Regions from separate parts of the Hydrogenophaga sp. YM1 genome, predicted to be linked through region 1. Evidence: riboswitches for the same ligand, from Rfam matches in the RefSeq annotation. Region 1 holds a riboswitch; the other holds the start of a gene.
What was found. A riboswitch is a leader RNA that binds a small molecule or an ion and turns the genes downstream of it on or off. The one in region 1 is predicted to bind glycine.

Region 1 (8,960 bases):
TGGTCTACGTCACCGACAAAACGGACTACGAAAACGACTACAAGCGCTTCGAAGACCTGCGCGAGGGCCACTACGTGGAAGTGGACATCAAGCGCCGCGACGGCCGGCTGTACGCCGACGACATCGAGTTCAAGAAGAACAAGCAGTGAGCGCGCGCGGCCGCCGCGGCACGGCCACGGCGCGGCCAGCCACCCCGGGTCAGCCTTCCAGGTGCTGGCGCAGGCTGTCCGGGATGGGCGCGGACTTCTGCTGAGGGAAGTTCACCCACACCGTGGTGGCGCCGCCCGAGGCGTAAACCGTCTCGGGGTCGTCGGCGCGCGTGAGCGTGCACCAGCTCTCGAAGCTGGTGCGGCCGGTGTCGCTCACGTACATGGTGGCGATCACCTCGCCAGGGAATTCCAGCTGCTTGTGGAAGGTGCAGAAGGCATTGACGATCACCGGCCCCTCGCCGCGCGGATCGGGCTGGCAGCCGATGGACTGCATCCACTCGATGCGGATGGTTTCGAGGTAGCGGAAATAGACCGTGTTGTTCACGTGGCCCATCGCGTCCATGTCGCCCCAGCGGATGGGGATGCGCATGCGGTGAACCTGTTTCTTCTTCTCGGGCAGTTCGAATTTCATCGGTGGGCTCGGATGGAGGCAAGGATGCCCAGCACGAACAGCGCGCACGCCAGCCACTGCATGGCGACCGGCCACTGCCCGTTCCAGGCGAAGGTGTAGAGCAGGCCGAAGACGGTCTCGCTCACGATGAGTTGTCCGGCCAGGCTGGGGCTCAGGCGCCGGCTGGCCATGTTCCACAGCACCGAGGCCACCCAGGCCGCGCCGATGCCGGTGACCAGGCACACCGCCACAAACAGGCCGAAGCGCGGCTGGGCGACGAGTTCGGCCGGTGCGCTGCCCGCCACCGCCGCGATGCCCAGCGCCCCCAGGCCGGCGGCCACGCCCAGCCAGTTGGCCCACAGCGTGGAGTTCACCTCGGGGTGGCGCGCCAGCCAACGCGCGTTGAGCAGGCCGTAGGCCGTCCAGGAAGCGGTGGCCAGCAGCGCGAACGACACGCCCAGCCACAGCCTGGAGCCGGCGCCGGCCTCCCCGCCATGCGCGCTGGCACGCACCATCAAAGCGATGCCCGCGGCCGTCAGCAGCAGCCCGGGCAGCAGCGCGCGCCAGCGCAGGCCCTGCGGCTTGCCCAGCAGCATCACCCACAGCGGGATGGTGCCAATGATGAGCACCGGCAGCGCCGCGCCCGCCGCCTGGATGGCCAGCACCAGCAGCAGGTAGTAGCCCGTGTAGCCCAGCAGGCTCAGGCCCAGCGCGGCCCAGGCCTGGGGCGCCGTGGGCCAGCGCGCGCCCCCGCGCAGCGCGGCCCACAGCAGCAGCGCCAGCGACAGCAGACCGCAGGCGAGGAAGCGGCCCACCGTGAGATCGACCGTGCCGAACTCGGGCAGCACCAGCGGCGCCACGAAGGTGGTGCCCCAGAAGGCGCCGGCGCCCAAGCCGGCAAGCAGGCCCAATCCAGAAACACCGAGGAACCGGCTCTGCCGGGCCGCCGGTGTTGCCCCCTGGGGGGTGACGCCGAAGGCGGCGCGGGGGGATTCCATCTAGGCGCCAAAGCCGTCGTCGGCGGCGATCACCGCGCCGTTCACGAAATGGCTCTCGTTGGCGCACAGCATCACCAGCAGCGCATCGAGGTCGCTCGCCTGACCCAGGCGCTTGCGCGGCGTCATCTCGATGAGCCTCTTGCCCTGCTCGGTCTTCCAGTGCTCGTGGTTGAGCTCGGTGTCGATGTAGCCCGGGCAGATGGCGTTGACGTTGATGCCGAAGCGGCCCCATTCCACCGCCATGGCCTTGGTCATCTGCACCACGGCGGCCTTGCTCATGCAGTACACGCCGATCTGCGGCAGCACCTTCAGCCCCGCCATGGACGCGATGTTGACGATGCGCCCACCGACGAAGGTGCCCGGCGCCGCGCCCTTGGCGCGCGCGATCATGCGCTTGCCCACCTCCTGCGCAACAAAGAAGGCGCCCTTGGTGTTGGTGTCGAAGACGAAGTCGTAGTCCGCCTCGTCCACGTCCTGCAGGCGCTGCGTGGTGCTCACGCCCGAGTTGTTGACCAGGATGTCGATGGGCCCGACCTCGGTCTCGGCGTGCGCGATGGCGGCCTTGATGGAGGCCATGTCGGTCACGTCCAGCGCCACCACGTGCGCCGCGCCGCCGCTGGCCTCGATGTGCGCGCGCAGGTTCATGAGGCGGTCGGTGCGGCGGCTGGCCAGCACCACGGCGGCGCCGGCCTGGGCCAGGGTTTTGGCGAACTGCGCGCCCAGCCCGCTGGACGCGCCGGTGACCAGGGCCACGCGGCCCGACAGGTCGAGGGTGTAGGCCATGCTCAGTCTCCCCAAATGTGAACGGTCGTTCGATTTTGTGCGGTCGCCGCATAAAATGCGGTCCGCTCCGGGACACGAGCCCTTCGCAAAGGAGGGTGGCCGGAGGTTGCCAAACATTATGAGCGAGACCCCCCATGACGCATGATCAGATCCTGGCCCAGTTCGGTCCCCGCGAAGCCATGGAGTACGACGTGGTCGTGGTCGGCGCCGGCCCGGCCGGCCTGTCCACCGCCATCCGACTGAAGCAGCTGGCCGCCGAGCAAGGCAAGGAGGTCAGCGTCTGCGTGCTGGAGAAGGGCTCCGAACCCGGCGCGCACATCCTCTCGGGCGCGGTGATGGACCCGCGCGCCATCAACGAGCTGTTCCCCGACTGGAAAGCGCGCGGCGCGCCGCTGAACCAGCCCGTCACGGGCGACGACCTGCTCATGCTCAGCGAGACGGGGTCGAGCCGCACGCCCGATTTCCTGATGCCGCGCAACTTCCACAACGAGGGTTGCTACGTCATCAGCCTGGGCAACGTGGTGAAGTGGCTGGCCGAGCAGGCCGAGGCCCTGGGCGTGGAGATCTTCCCCGGCTTCACCGCCGCCGAGGTGCTCTACAACGACGACGGTTCCGTCAAGGGCGTGGCCACGGGCAACCAGGGCATCGGCAAGGACGGCGAGCCCACCGAAGCCTTTCAGCTCGGCATGGAGCTGCACGCCAAGTACACCGTGTTCGCCGAGGGCGCGCGCGGCCACCTGGGCAAGCAGCTCATCGCCAGGTTCGACCTCGACAAGGGCAAGGACCCGTCGAGCTGGGCCATCGGCGTCAAAGAGCTGTGGGAGGTTCCGGCCGACAAGGCCAAGCCCGGCCTGGTGGTGCACACCGCCGGCTGGCCCATGACGGACGACACCTTCGGCGGCGGCTTCCTCTACCACCTGGAGGACAACAAGGTCACGCTGGGCTTCGTCATCGGGCTGGACTACAGCAACCCCTGGCTCTCGCCCTTCGAGGAGATGCAGCGCTGGAAGACGCACCCGGCGATCAAGGCGCACATCGAAGGCGGCAAGCGCCTGGGCTACGGCGCGCGCGCCATCAACAACGGCACGCCGCAGGCCATGCCCAAGACGGTGTTCCCCGGCGGCGCGCTGGTGGGCTGCGACGCCGGCTACCTGAACGCCGCGCGCATCAAGGGCAGCCACGCGGCCATCAAGAGCGGCATGCTCTGTGCCGAGGCGGCCTTCGAGGCCGTGACGGCCGGCCGTTCGAGCGACGAGCTCTCGGCCTACCCCGCGGCCTTCGAGAAGAGCTGGCTGCACGAGGAGCTCTGGCAGACCCGCAACTTCAAGGCCTGGTTCAAGAAGGGCCCGACCATCGGCAAGCTGATGACGGGCATCGAGCAGTGGTTCCTGCCCAAGATCGGCGTGAGCGCGCCGCCCTGGACCCTGCACCGCGACAAGCCCGACCACGAGTACCTCAGGCCCGCGGACCAGATGCCCAAGATCGCCTACCCCAAGCCGGACGGCGTGCTCAGCTTCGACCGCCTCTCCAGCGTCTTCGTCTCCAACACCAACCACGAGGAGAACCAGCCCGCGCACCTGACGCTGAAGAACAGCACGGTGCCGGTGCAGGTGAACCTGGCGAAGTACGCGGGCCCGGAAAGCCGCTATTGCCCGGCCGGCGTGTACGAGTTCGTGAAGACCGATGCGGGCGAGGACCGCCTGCAGATCAACGCGCAGAACTGCGTGCACTGCAAGACCTGCGACATCAAGGACCCGACGCAGAACATCGTATGGGTGACGCCCGAAGGCGGCGGCGGGCCCAACTACGCGGGCATGTGAGGCGGGGACGTGTGACGTCCCTCACGCGATCGCCACGAAGCCGCCCCCGGGCGGCTTTTTCACGCCCGCGTGACACGCGAGCGTCATGTGCCCCGCCCAGAGTGCGGCGTCCACCGCCGCCTGCGCACCGCCCATGCTCATCAAGACCGACAAAGGCCGCACCGAATTGCTCCCGGGCCATCGCTCGCTGGGCCAGCGCGAGCGCGCCATCCTGCTGGTGGCCGATGGCCGCAAGTCCACCGATTCGCTCAACGCCCTCTTCCACGGCGAAGGCCGCGCCATGGTGGAGGCGCTGCTGGCCGACGGCTACCTGATCGACGAAGCCCCGGCCGCGCCGCCCGCGCGCCCGGTGCCGCCGCCACCGCGCGGCTCGGTGGACACCTTCAGCGGGCCGCGCTCGCTGGCCAGCGCGCGCATGTTCCTGTTCGATCTGTCCGACCGCATGTTCGCCGCGCGCGACCGCGCCCTGGCCGACCGCTTCCGCCAGGCGCTGCGCGAGGCGCGCGACGCCGCGAGCATGTTGGCCGTGGGCCAGGACATGCTCACCGAGATCGAGCGTGTCGCGGGCGCCGAGCGCGCCGCCTCGATCAGTGAGCGCCTGGCCAAGGTGCTGCCCGAGACCGCCCCGCAGGACGCCTGAGCGCGCCCTCGCGCCCCTGAGGACGCCGGGCGGCGTTGTCCGTGCGCGCCGGGTTCCCGGCTAGAATCCGCCGCATTGTCAGGAGAGCGTTCCCCCGGGGAACCGCCGAAGGCGCAGGGGCCGGACCAGGCCCCGAACGCTCAGGCAAAAGGACTGGCAAACGCCCGCCACCCGGCGGGCGATCCCCCCTGGAGAGAGGCCCCACCCGATGGGGTCCACCGAAGGAGCAAGCGTGGCATCGCCCGCGTGAATCTCTCAGGTAAAGCGGACAGTGGGGCAGCGCACGGATGAACCCGTGTCCCGCCCCGCGAGGGGCCTGCCCCCGCCAGAGAACCCGCCGTGTCCGCCGACGCTCCCACCGACCTCCTCAAGACTCCGCTGCACGCGCTGCACCTCGAACTGGGCGCGCGCCTGGTGCCCTTCGCGGGCTACAGCATGCCGGTGCAGTACCCGGCGGGCCTCATGGCCGAGCACCTGCACACGCGCGAAGCCGCCGGCCTGTTCGACGTCTCGCACATGGGCCAGCTGCGGCTCATCGGCCCCGACGCCGCCGCCGCCTTCGAAAGCCTGATGCCGGTGGACGTGATCGGCCTAGCGCCCGGCAAGCAGCGCTACGGCCTGCTGCTCAGCGACGAGGGCACTGTCATCGACGACCTGATGTTCGTGAACCGGGGCGACGACCTCTTCGTCATCGTCAACGGCGCCTGCAAGCACGGCGACCTCCAGCACATCGTCGAGCGCATCGGCGCGCGCTGCACCGTGGAGCCGCAGTTCGACCGCGGCCTGCTCGCGCTGCAGGGCCCGCGGGCCGTGACGGCCCTGCAGCGCCTGGTGCCCGGCGTGGAGAAGCTGGTCTTCATGACCGGCGGCGCCTTCAGCTGGCAGGGCAAGCCCCTGTTCGCCACGCGCAGCGGCTACACCGGCGAGGACGGCTTCGAGATCTCGCTGGCCGCGGCCGACACCGAGGCCTTCGCGCGTGCCCTGCTCGCGCAGCCCGAGGTGAAACCCGTCGGCCTGGGCGCGCGCAACTCGCTGCGCCTGGAAGCCGGCCTGTGCCTCTACGGCAACGACATCGACACCACCACCACGCCCGTGGAGGCCGCGCTCAACTGGGCCATGCAGAAGGTGCGCCGCACAGGCGGCGCGCGCGCGGGGGGCTTCCCCGGCGCCGAGCGCGTGCTCGCGCAGCTCGACGGCAGCGCGCCCCTGTCGCGTGTGCGCGTGGGCCTGCTCGCGCAGGAGCGGGTGCCGGTGCGCGAGCACACCGAACTGCAGAGCGAGGCCGGCGAGCGCCTCGGTGAAGTCACCAGCGGCCTGCTCGGCCCCAGCATCAACCAGCCCATCGCCATGGGCTACGTGCCGCCGGCCTTCGCGGCCGTGGGCACGCGCCTGAACGCGCTGGTGCGCGGCAAGGCCGTGCCCATGCAGGTGGCCTCCCTGCCTTTCGTTCCCAACCGTTACCACCGCGGCTGATCGCCGCAGGAGCACAACCATGACCGTCAAGTACACCCCCGACCACGAGTGGATCCAGCTCGAGGACCACGAAGCCGCCGTCGTCGGCATCACCCTGCACGCGCAGGACGCGCTGGGCGACGTGGTCTTCGTCGAGCTGCCCGAGGTGGGCCGCAGCTACGCCAAGGGCGAGGTCGCCGGCGTGGTCGAGTCGGTGAAGGCCGCGGCCGACGTCTACATGCCGCTGGACGGCGAGGTGACCGAGGTCAACGAAGCCCTGCGCGCCGACCCCTCGCTGGCCAACAGCGACCCCCTGGGCAAGGGCTGGTTCTTCAAGGTCCTGATCAAGGACATGGGCCAGTTCGATCCGCTCATGGACGAGCCGGCCTACCAGAAGTTCGTCAAGGACAACGCCTGACCTTTCCCCCGCCACCGAGGCCCGCCATGCTCATGCCCTCCGTCAAGCCCCTGGGTGAACTCGAAAACGTCAGCGAATTCGTCGCGCGCCACATCGGCATCGACGAAGCCGGCGAGCGCCACATGCTCTCGGTCATCGGCGAGGCCTCGCGCCGCGCGCTGATCGACAGCATCGTGCCGCGCCCGATCGCGCGCCGCCAGGGCATGCAACTGCCCGCGCCGCTGACCGAGGCCGCCGCGCTGGCCGAGCTCCAGGGCATCGCGCGCCAGAACAAGCTGCTCAAGAGCTTCATCGGCCAGGGCTACCACGGCACCCACACACCGGGCGTCATCCTGCGCAACATCCTGGAGAACCCCGCCTGGTACACGGCTTACACGCCCTACCAGGCCGAAATCTCGCAGGGCCGAATGGAGGCGCTGGTCAACTTCCAGACCATGGTCACCGACCTGACGGGCATGGACATCGCCAACGCCTCCATGCTCGACGAGGCCACGGCCGCAGCCGAGGCCATGACGCTGGCCAAGCGCTCCGTGAAGGCCAAGGGCCATGCCTTCGTGGTGTCGGGCGACACGCACCCGCAGACCATCGAGGTGATCCAGACGCGCGCGGCGCCGCTGGGCCTGGAGGTGCGCGTGGCCATGTCGGGCGAGGAATGGGACGCCATGCTGGCGGCCGACGACTACTTCGCGGCCTTCACGCAGTACCCGGCCTCCAGCGGCTGGCTGCACGACTGGACGGCGGACGCCGCCACCGTGCACGGCAAGAACGCCGCCTTCATCGTGGCCGCCGACCTGCTGGCCCTGACCCTGATCAAGCCGCCCGGCGAGATGGGCGCCGACATCGTGGTCGGCACCACGCAGCGCTTCGGCATGCCCATGGGCAATGGCGGCCCGCACGCCGCCTACATGGCCTGCCGCGACGGGTTCAAGCGCAGCCTGCCCGGCCGCCTGGTGGGCGTGAGCGTGGACACCCATGGCCAGCCGGCCTACCGCCTGGCCCTGCAAACGCGCGAGCAGCACATCCGCCGCGAGAAGGCCACCAGCAACATCTGCACGGCGCAGGTGCTGCCCGCGGTGATCGCCAGCATGTACGCCGTGTACCACGGCCCGCAGGGCTTGAAGCGCATCGCGCAGCGCGTGGCGGCGTACACGGCCATCCTGGCCAAGGGCCTGGCCCAACTGGGCTACACCGACACGCACCACGGCGACCAGGGTGTGTTCGACACCCTCGCCCTGCGCGTGGACCCGGCCCGGGCGAACGCGCTCATGGCGCGCGCCGTGGCCCACGGCGCCAACCTGCGCCAGGCCTGGGACGAGTACGTGATCGTCACGCTGGACGAAACCACCACACGCGAGGACATCGCCCTGCTGTGGACCATCTTCGCGAAGGACGGCCAGGCCCTGCCCTCGGTCGAGGCCTTCGAGAAAGGCCTGGAGCCGCTGATCCCCGACGGCCTGCGCCGCAGCAGCGGCTTCCTCACGCACCCGGTCTTCAACACCCACCACAGCGAGACCGGCATGCTGCGCTACATCCGCATGCTGTCGGACAAGGACCTCGCGCTGGACCGCAGCATGATCCCGCTGGGCTCGTGCACCATGAAGCTGAACGCCACCAGCGAGATGATCCCCATCACCTGGCCCGAGTTCGCGAACGTGCACCCCTTCGCCCCGGCCGACCAGCGCCAGGGCTATGCCCTGCTCGACCGGCAACTGCGCGACTGGCTGTGCGAGGCCACCGGCTACGCCGGCATCAGCCTGCAGCCCAACGCCGGTTCGCAGGGCGAGTACGCCGGCCTGCTGGTCATCCAGGCCTACCACCGATCGCGCGGCGAAGGCCACCGCAACATCTGCCTGATCCCCAGCAGCGCGCACGGCACCAACCCGGCCAGCGCGCAGATGGTGAGCCTGCAGGTCGTGGTCACCAAGTGCGACGAGAACGGCAACGTCGACCTGGCCGACCTGAAGGCCAAGTGCGAGCAGCACTCCAAGCACCTGGCCGCGGTGATGATCACCTACCCCAGCACGCACGGCGTGTTCGAGACCCAGGTGAAAGAGCTGTGCGCCCTGGTGCACCAGCACGGCGGGCGCGTCTACGTGGACGGCGCCAACATGAACGCCCTGGTGGGCGTGGCCGCGCCGGGCGAGTTCGGCGGCGACGTGAGCCACCTCAACCTGCACAAGACCTTCTGCATCCCGCACGGCGGCGGCGGCCCGGGCGTGGGCCCGGTCTGCGTGGTGCAAGACCTGGTG
Region 2 (8,960 bases), 2.2 Mb from region 1:
CGCGGCGTCATGACCGATCGCAAGGCGCGCGCCACCGGTGTCGGTGGTGAAGTGCTGTGCTACGTGGCCTGATGCGGGCATCGAGGAGAGACTGAAATGTCACGTATTGGAAAACTGCCGATCACGGTTCCCACCGGGGTCGAGGTCGTTGTCAAGGACGGCCTGATCAACGTCAAGGGCGCCAACGGGGCCCTGAGCCTGGCCGCCAACGCGCTGGTCAAGATCGACATCAACGCCGGCAAGGTGACCTTCGCGCCGGTCGACGAGTCGCGCGAGGCGAACGCCATGTCGGGCACCATGCGCCAGCTGGTCAACAACATGGTCACTGGTGTCAGCAAAGGCTTCGAGAAGAAGCTCAACCTGGTCGGTGTGGGTTTCAAGGCCCAGGCCCAGGGCGCCAAGCTCAACCTCACGGTGGGCTTCTCGCACCCGGTGATCATGGACATGCCTGCCGGCATCAAGGTGGAAACGCCCGCGCCCACGGAAATCGTGATCAAGGGTGCCGACCGCCAGCGCGTCGGCCAAATCGCGTCGGAAGTGCGCGCCGTGCGTCCGCCCGAGCCCTACAAGGGCAAGGGCATCCGCTATGCGGATGAGAAGGTCGTGATCAAGGAAACCAAGAAGAAATAAGGAGTCCGATCATGCTGACCAAGAAAGAACAACGCCTGCGCCGCGCGCGCCAGACCCGCATTCGCATCGCCCAGCAAGGCGCGGTGCGCCTGACGGTGAACCGCACCAACCTGCACATCTACGCCAACGTCGTGTCCGCCGACGGCTCGCGCATCCTCGCCTCGGCTTCCACGGCCGAGAAGGAAGTGCGCGCCCAACTGGGCGCCTCGGGCAAGGGTGGCAATGCCGCCGCTGCCGCCGTCATCGGCAAGCGCATCGCCGAGAAGGCGAAGGCCGCCGGCATCGAGAAAGTGGCGTTCGACCGCTCGGGCTTTGCCTACCACGGCCGCGTCAAGGCCCTTGCAGACGCCGCCCGCGAGGCCGGCCTGCAGTTCTGATGAAACGGGATCAACGACATGGCTAAGTTTCAGGCAAACATCAAGAACGAAGCGAACGAGGACGGTCTGCGCGAAAAGATGATCGCGATCAACCGCGTGACCAAGGTGGTCAAGGGCGGTCGCATCCTCGGTTTCGCAGCGCTCACCGTCGTCGGCGACGGCGATGGCCGCGTGGGCATGGGCAAGGGCAAGGCGCGTGAAGTGCCGGTGGCCGTGCAGAAGGCCATGGAGCAGGCACGCCGCAACATGATCAAGGTGTCGCTCAAGGATGGCTCCCTGCACCATGCGGTGCACGGCGAACACGGCGCCTCGAACGTGATGATGCTGCCGGCCGTCAAGGGTACCGGCATCATCGCCGGCGGCCCGATGCGCGCCGTCTTCGAAGTGCTGGGCGTGACCGACGTCGTGGCCAAGAGCCACGGTTCGAGCAACCCCTACAACCTGGTGCGCGCCACGCTGGACGCGCTCGAGAAGTCCACCACCCCGGCCGAGGTCGCCGCCAAGCGCGGCAAGACGGTCGAGGAAATTCTGGGCTGAGAGGAATCCCGATGAGCACTCCCAACACCCTGAAGGTCCAGCTCGTGCGCAGCCCCATCGGCTGCAAGCAGAGCCACCGCGACACCGTGCGCGGCCTGGGCCTGCGCAAGCTCAACAGCATCAGCGAACTGCAGGACACCCCGGCCGTGCGCGGCATGATCAACAAGATCAGCTACCTGGTCAAAGTCCTCTGATCGGAGACGACGACATGGAACTCAACAACATCAAGCCAGCCGAAGGCGCCAAGCACGTGAAGCGTCGCGTGGGCCGCGGCATCGGTTCGGGCCTGGGCAAGACCGCGGGTCGCGGCCACAAAGGCCAGAAATCGCGGGCCGGTGGCTACCACAAGGTGGGCTTCGAAGGCGGCCAGATGCCGATGCAGCGCCGTCTGCCCAAGCGTGGCTTCAAGTCCGCGCTGCTGCAGTTCAACGCCGAAGTGACCCTGGGCCAGCTCAACGCGATCGAGGCCGCCGAGATCGACGTTCTGGTGCTCAAGCAGCTCGGCCTCGTGCCCCAGCTCGCCAAGCGCGTGAAGGTCATCAAGTCCGGTGAGATCACGCGCGCCGTGACGCTCAAGGACGTGCTGCCGACCGCTGGCGCCAAGGCCGCGATCGAAGCCGCCGGCGGCAAAGTCGCCGCGGCCGCCTGAACACGCCCGTTCGAAAGGACCTCGTGGCAACCGCTTCCCCGTCCCTGGCCAAGACCGGCAAGTACGGCGACCTGCGTCGCCGGCTGGTCTTCCTGCTGCTGGCGCTGGTGGTGTACCGCATCGGCGCGCACATTCCTGTGCCGGGCATCAATCCGGAGCAGCTCCAACAGCTCTTCCAAGGGCAGCAGGGCGGCATCCTGAGCCTGTTCAATATGTTCTCGGGCGGCGCGCTTTCGCGTTTCACCGTGTTCGCGTTGGGCATCATGCCGTACATCTCGGCCTCCATCATCATGCAGCTCATGACGTACGTGATCCCCACGTTCGAGCAGCTGAAGAAGGAGGGCGAAGCGGGCCGCCGCAAGATCACCCAGTACACGCGCTACGGCACGTTGGCGCTGGCGATCTTCCAGGCCATGGGCATCGCGCTGGCGTTGGAAGGCCAGGCGGGTCTCGTGATCGATCCGGGCATGGGCTTTCGCCTCACGGCGGTGGTGAGCCTGGTGGCGGGCACGATGTTTCTGATGTGGCTCGGCGAGCAGATCACCGAGCGCGGCCTGGGCAACGGCATTTCGCTGCTGATCTTCGCTGGTATCGCGGCGGGTCTGCCCAATGCGGTCGGCGGTCTGCTCGAGCTCGTGCGCACGGGTGCCATGAATGTGCTGGTGGCGCTGTTCATCATCGCGCTGGTGATCCTGGTCACCTATTTCGTGGTGTTCGTGGAACGTGGCCAGCGCAAGATCCTGGTGAACTACGCGCGCCGTCAGGTGGGCAACAAGGTGTACGGCGGTCAGTCGTCGCACCTGCCGCTCAAGCTGAACATGGCTGGCGTGATCCCGCCGATCTTTGCCTCGTCCATCATCCTGCTGCCCACCACGGTGGTGAGCTGGCTGAGCACGGGTGACTCGACCCGCTGGCTGCGCGACCTGGCTTCGGCCCTGTCGCCCGGGCAGCCGATCTACGTGGCGCTGTACGCGGCGGCCATCATCTTTTTCTGCTTCTTCTACACCGCCCTGGTCTTCAACAGCCGGGAAACCGCGGACAACCTGAAGAAGAGTGGCGCCTTCATCCCCGGTATTCGTCCGGGCGACCAGACGGCCCGCCACATCGACAAGATCCTGCTTCGGCTGACGTTTGCCGGTGCGATCTATATCACCGCGGTGTGCCTGCTGCCCGAGTTTCTGATCCTGGAATACAACGTGCCCTTCTACTTCGGTGGCACGTCCCTCCTGATCATCGTGGTCGTGACCATGGATTTCATGGCCCAGGTGCAAAACTACATGATGTCGCAGCAGTACGAATCGCTGCTCAAGAAAGCGAATTTCAAGACTTCCCTCGGCAACTGAACCATGGCCAAGGACGACGTGATCGAAATGCAGGGTGAGGTGGTTGAAAACCTCCCCAATGCGACTTTCCGCGTCAAGCTCGAAAACGGGCACGTGGTCCTCGGCCACATCTCCGGCAAGATGCGCATGCACTACATCCGCATCCTGCCTGGCGACAAGGTCAAAGTGGAGCTCACGCCCTACGACCTGACCCGTGCCCGCATCGTGTTCCGCGCCAAGTGAAGCGCCTGTACTGAACGTTTACCGGATTTCTAGGAGAAGAAAATGAGAGTTTCGGCTTCGGTCAAGAAGATGTGCCGCAACTGCAAGATCATCAAACGCCACGGCGTCGTGCGTGTGATCTGCACCGATCCCCGCCACAAGCAGCGTCAAGGCTGATCGATTCGTCAAGAGGATTCACATGGCTCGTATTGCAGGCATCAACATTCCGCCGCACAAGCACGCCGAGATCGGCCTGACGGCGATCTTCGGTATCGGCCGCACCCGCGCTCGCCAGATCTGCGACGCGTGCGGTATCGCGTACAGCAAGAAGATCAAGGACCTCTCCGACGCGGAGCTCGAGAAGGTGCGTGACCAGGTGGGCACGTTCACCATCGAGGGTGACCTGCGCCGCGAGACCACGATGAACATCAAGCGCCTGATGGACATCGGCTGCTACCGTGGCTTCCGCCATCGCCGCGGCCTGCCGATGCGTGGTCAGCGCACCAAGACCAACGCACGCACGCGCAAGGGTCCGCGCAAGGCCGCCCAGTCGCTGAAGAAGTAATCGGTTCGAAGGAAAACCATGGCCAAGTCCCCCTCCAGCAGCGCCGCCGCCCGCGTTCGCAAGAAAGTCCGCAAGAACATCGCGGACGGCATTGCGCACGTGCACGCGTCGTTCAACAACACCATCATCACCATCACCGACCGCCAGGGCAACGCGCTGTCGTGGGCGTCGTCGGGTGGCCAGGGCTTCAAGGGTTCGCGCAAGTCGACCCCCTTCGCGGCCCAGGTGGCCTCCGAAGTGGCCGGCCGCGCCGCGATGGAACAGGGCATCAAGAACCTCGACGTCGAGATCAAGGGTCCCGGCCCGGGTCGCGAGTCGTCGGTGCGTGCGCTGGGTGCCCTGGGCATCCGCATCACCTCGATTTCCGACGTGACGCCCGTGCCCCACAACGGCTGCCGCCCCCAGAAGCGCCGCCGCATCTGAGCCCGTCTTTACCTGGCGTTTGGCTTCGCGCTAGAATGCCAGGTTCTCCGAGCGCCACCGTAGTCATGCTGCGGTGGCATTTTTGCTAAGCCCACCGCCCCCGCCATCGCGGGATGGCTCCCGCAATCACAGTCCCTGTGGGTTGCGGCAGACGACAAAAGGAAACCAACGTGGCACGTTACCTCGGCCCCAAGGCCAAACTGTCCCGTCGCGAAGCCAGCGACCTGCTGCTCAAGAGCGCGCGCCGCTCGATCAGCGACAAGGCCAAGTTCGACTCCAAGCCCGGCCAGCACGGCCGCACCTCGGGCCAGCGCACCTCCGACTTTGGCGTGCAGCTGCGTGAGAAGCAGAAGGTCAAGCGCACCTACGGCGTGCTCGAGCGCCAGTTCCGCCGCTACTTCGCCGAGGCCGACCGCCGCCGCGGCAACACCGGCGCCAACCTGCTGTTCCTGCTCGAGTCGCGCCTGGACAACGTCGTGTTCCGCATGGGCTTCGCCTCCACCCGCGCCGAAGCGCGCCAGATCGTGTCGCACAAGGCCATCACGGTGAACGGCCAGTCGGTCAACATCCCGTCCTTCCTGGTCAAGGCCGGTGACGTGGTCGCTGTGCGCGAGAAGTCCAAGAAGCAGGCCCGCGTGATCGAGGCGCTGGAACTGGCCAAGCAGATCGGCTTCCCCGGCTGGGTCGAAGTGTCGGTCGACAAGGTCGAAGGCGTCTTCAAGAAGACCCCTGACCGCGATGAATTCGGCTCGGACATCAACGAGTCGCTCATCGTCGAACTGTATTCGCGTTAATCCCGTCCCCGGCCGGGCGCGGCATCCGCTGCGTCGCCGGGCCATTCCATGCTCCGTCTGCCTTATCGGTGTAACGAGCCGAGGGAACTGAAGGAAGTCTGAATGCTGAACAACCTGCTCAAGCCCAAGTCCATCAACGTCGAGCAACTCTCGGCCAATCGCGCCAAGGTCACGCTGGAGCCCTTCGAACGTGGCTACGGGCACACCCTGGGCAACGCCCTGCGCCGCGTGCTGCTGTCGTCCATGGTGGGCCATGCCCCCACCGAAGTGACCATCGCTGGCGTGGTGCACGAATACTCGTCCATCGACGGCGTTCAGGAAGACGTGGTCAACCTGCTGCTCAACCTCAAGGGCGTGGTGTTCAAGCTCCACAACCGCGACGAGGTGACCCTGAGTCTGCGCAAGGACGGTGAAGGGGTCGTGACGGCCGCCGACATCCAGACCCCGCACGACGTCGAGATCGTCAACCCCGACCACGTCATCGCCACGCTGTCGGCCGGTGCCAAACTGGACATGCAGATCAAGGTCGAGAAGGGCCGCGGCTACGTGCCCGGCACCCTGCGCCGCGGCGACGAAGCCGCCCGCTCGATCGGCCGCATCGTCCTCGACGCCTCCTTCTCGCCGGTCAAGCGCGTGAGCTACACGGTGGAAAGCGCCCGCGTCGAGCAGCGCACCGACCTCGACAAGCTCGTGCTCGAGATCGAGACCAACGGCTCCATTGGCCCCGAAGAGGCCGTGCGCGCCTCGGCCAAGATCCTCGTTGAACAGCTCGCCGTGTTCGCCCAGCTGGAAGGCGCCGACCTCTTCACCGAGGCCCCGCAACAGCGCAGCTCGCAGCAGTTCGATCCGATCCTGCTGCGTCCCGTGGACGAGCTCGAACTCACCGTGCGTTCGGCGAACTGCCTGAAGGCCGAGAACATCTATTACATCGGTGACCTGATTCAGCGCACCGAGAACGAGCTGCTCAAGACCCCGAACCTGGGCCGCAAGTCGCTCAACGAAATCAAGGAAGTGTTGGCCTCGCGTGGTCTCACGCTGGGCATGAAGCTCGAGAACTGGCCGCCCGCCGGCCTCGACAAGCACTGATCTCAACCCTGAGCCTTCGGGCCAGGCCATGACGAACCGCCGGTACCTGATACGGCCGGCGGCAAAAGACGGAAAGGAAACACCATGCGTCACGGACACGGACTTCGCAAACTCAACCGCACCAGCGAGCACCGCCTGGCGATGCTGCGCAACATGATGAACTCGCTGCTCACGCACGAGGCCATCAAGACCACGCTGCCCAAGGCCAAGGAACTGCGCCGGGTCGTCGAACCCATGATCACCCTGGCCAAGGAGCCGACGGTGGCGAACCGCCGCCTCGCCTTCAACCGCCTGCGCGACCGCGATGTGGTGGTCAAGCTCTTTGACGAACTCGGTCCGCGCTTCAAGGCCCGTCCCGGTGGCTACACCCGCATCCTGAAGATGGGTTTCCGCGTGGGCGACAACGCGCCCATGGCCCTGGTGGAGCTGGTGGACCGCGCCGAACCGGCCGCCGACGCCGGTGAAGCCGACAAAGCGTGATATAATTTTTGGCTTGACGCGGAGTGGAGCAGCCTGGTAGCTCGTTGGGCTCATAACCCAAAGGTCGCAAGTTCAAATCTTGCCTCCGCAACCAAACAAACCCAGTGCCAGCTGGTGAAGAAGGCCCTCAAATCGAGGGCCTTTTTTCTTTGTGGCGCCGCGAGTGTCCGCCGCGCGCGGCGTCGGCAGGCGAAGGCCCGGATGCCATAATCGCCGCACTGCGGGAGAGCGGGGCCTCGGGCCCCCGCCGAAGGCGCAAACTCCCATCATCGCTCAGGCACCAGGACCGCAGCCACCTATTTCGCCGACTGGAGAGTGGCCTTCGCACGGCCCACCGAAGGGGCAAGCCGCGTCAGCGGCTGAAACTCTCAGGTTCAAGGACAGAGGGAGAGGCGCAGCAGGTTCGTGTCGATGCGACGCGAACGCCTGCGACCACCTATTGGAGTCCTGGTGCCTTCCCCCATCCCGCACAACCCCACGTCCCGGGTCGCGTCGACGCGCTTTGCCATCGCTCTCATCCTGGGCCTGCTCGCCGGCCTCTCGCTGGGCGGGGCCTACGCGCTTCACCGCCTGTGGCTGGAGCTGCCGAGCGTGGCGGCGCTGACCGACTACCAGCCCAAGCTGCCGCTGCGCATCCACGCCAGGGACGGCCGCCTGTTGGCCGAGTACGGTGAGGAGCGCCGCGAGCTCGTGGCGATCGAGCAGATTCCCAAGCGCATGCGCGAGGCGCTGCTGGCCATCGAGGACGCGGGCTTCTACGCGCACCGCGGCGTGGACTTCTCCGGGCTGGCGCGCGCCGCCTGGAGCAACCTGTTCGCCGGCGGGCGCGCGCAGGGCGGCAGCACCATCACCATGCAAGTGGCCCGCATGTTCTTTCTTAGCCCCGAGAAGACCTACCGCCGCAAGATCATGGAGGTCTTGCTGGCCTACAAGCTCGAGTTGCACCACGACAAAGACACGCTGCTCGAGCTGTACATGAACCAGGTCTACCTGGGCGAGCGCGCCTATGGCTTTGCCGCCGCCGCCTCGGTGTACTTCGACAAGGCGCTGCATGAGCTCACGCTGGCCGAGGCCGCGATGCTGGCCGGCCTGCCCAAGGCACCGTCGGCCTACAACCCCGTGGTCAACCGCGAGCGCGCGGTCGTGCGGCAGCGCCACATCCTGTCGCGCCTGCTGGCGCTGGGCTGGATCGACCAGCCCGCGCACGACCAGGCCCTGGCCGAGCCCCTGGTCCTGCGGTCACCCGAACGCTTGGGTGGACTGTACGTGGGGCATGCCGTGGAGCAGGCCCGCCAGCGGGTGGTGGAGCGTTTCGGAGACGAGGCGTACACGCGCGGCCTGGACGTGGTCCTCAGCATCGACGCGGACCTGCAGCGCGAGGCCATGCGCGCGCTGCGCGGCGGTTTGCTGCGCGCCCAGCAGCGGCACGGCTACGCCGGACCGGAAGCCCGGCTGCCCCCGCCCTGGCGCTTCGACGGGCCGGGGCTGAGGCGCGCGCTGGCCCCGTACCCCGACAGCGGCGAGCTGCAGGCGGCCCTGGTGCGCGGGGTGTCGTCCGCGGGCCTGCAGGCCCACCTGCGCGACGGCAGCGCCATCGCGCTCGCGCATCGCGCCGGGCGGGGTCCGCGCATCGAGGCGGGTTCGGTGATCCGCGTGCGGCGCGATGGGGCGCAAGCCTGGCGCCTGGCCCAGTTGCCGCGGATGGAGGGCGCCCTGGTCTCCATCGACATGGACACCGGCCACATCCTGGCCCTGGCCGGTGGCTTCGACCCGCGCCTGGGCCAGTACGACCACGCCATGCAGGCCCTGCGCCAACCCGGCTCCACCTTCAAGCCATTTGTCTACTCCGCGGCGCTGGAGCGCGGCTACTTCCCC

Region 2: another riboswitch for glycine. It lies ahead of JNX00_RS18915 (PBP1A family penicillin-binding protein); the one in region 1 lies ahead of gcvT (glycine cleavage system aminomethyltransferase GcvT).

What each region holds. Positions count from the first base shown of each region.
Region 1 is NZ_CP070223.1:1,779,870-1,788,829, reverse strand. It holds gene JNX00_RS08550 (DUF5666 domain-containing protein) at 1-149, shown strand, start outside; gene JNX00_RS08545 (acyl-CoA thioesterase) at 199-621, opposite strand; gene JNX00_RS08540 (DMT family transporter) at 618-1,598, opposite strand; gene JNX00_RS08535 (SDR family oxidoreductase) at 1,599-2,381, opposite strand; gene JNX00_RS08530 (electron transfer flavoprotein-ubiquinone oxidoreductase) at 2,516-4,201, shown strand; gene JNX00_RS08525 (hypothetical protein) at 4,335-4,841, shown strand; glycine riboswitch at 4,911-5,007, shown strand; glycine riboswitch at 5,020-5,123, shown strand; gene gcvT (glycine cleavage system aminomethyltransferase GcvT) at 5,181-6,314, shown strand; gene gcvH (glycine cleavage system protein GcvH) at 6,334-6,711, shown strand; gene gcvP (aminomethyl-transferring glycine dehydrogenase) at 6,738-8,960, shown strand, end outside.
Region 2 is NZ_CP070223.1:4,024,264-4,033,223, reverse strand. It holds gene rpsH (30S ribosomal protein S8) at 1-72, shown strand, start outside; gene rplF (50S ribosomal protein L6) at 97-630, shown strand; gene rplR (50S ribosomal protein L18) at 642-1,007, shown strand; gene rpsE (30S ribosomal protein S5) at 1,026-1,544, shown strand; gene rpmD (50S ribosomal protein L30) at 1,556-1,738, shown strand; gene rplO (50S ribosomal protein L15) at 1,753-2,193, shown strand; gene secY (preprotein translocase subunit SecY) at 2,217-3,536, shown strand; gene infA (translation initiation factor IF-1) at 3,540-3,758, shown strand; gene rpmJ (50S ribosomal protein L36) at 3,801-3,914, shown strand; gene rpsM (30S ribosomal protein S13) at 3,937-4,302, shown strand; gene rpsK (30S ribosomal protein S11) at 4,321-4,725, shown strand; gene rpsD (30S ribosomal protein S4) at 4,896-5,519, shown strand; gene rpoA (DNA-directed RNA polymerase subunit alpha) at 5,622-6,605, shown strand; gene rplQ (50S ribosomal protein L17) at 6,690-7,085, shown strand; tRNA gene JNX00_RS18920 (tRNA-Met) at 7,103-7,179, shown strand; glycine riboswitch at 7,384-7,479, shown strand; gene JNX00_RS18915 (PBP1A family penicillin-binding protein) at 7,536-8,960, shown strand, end outside.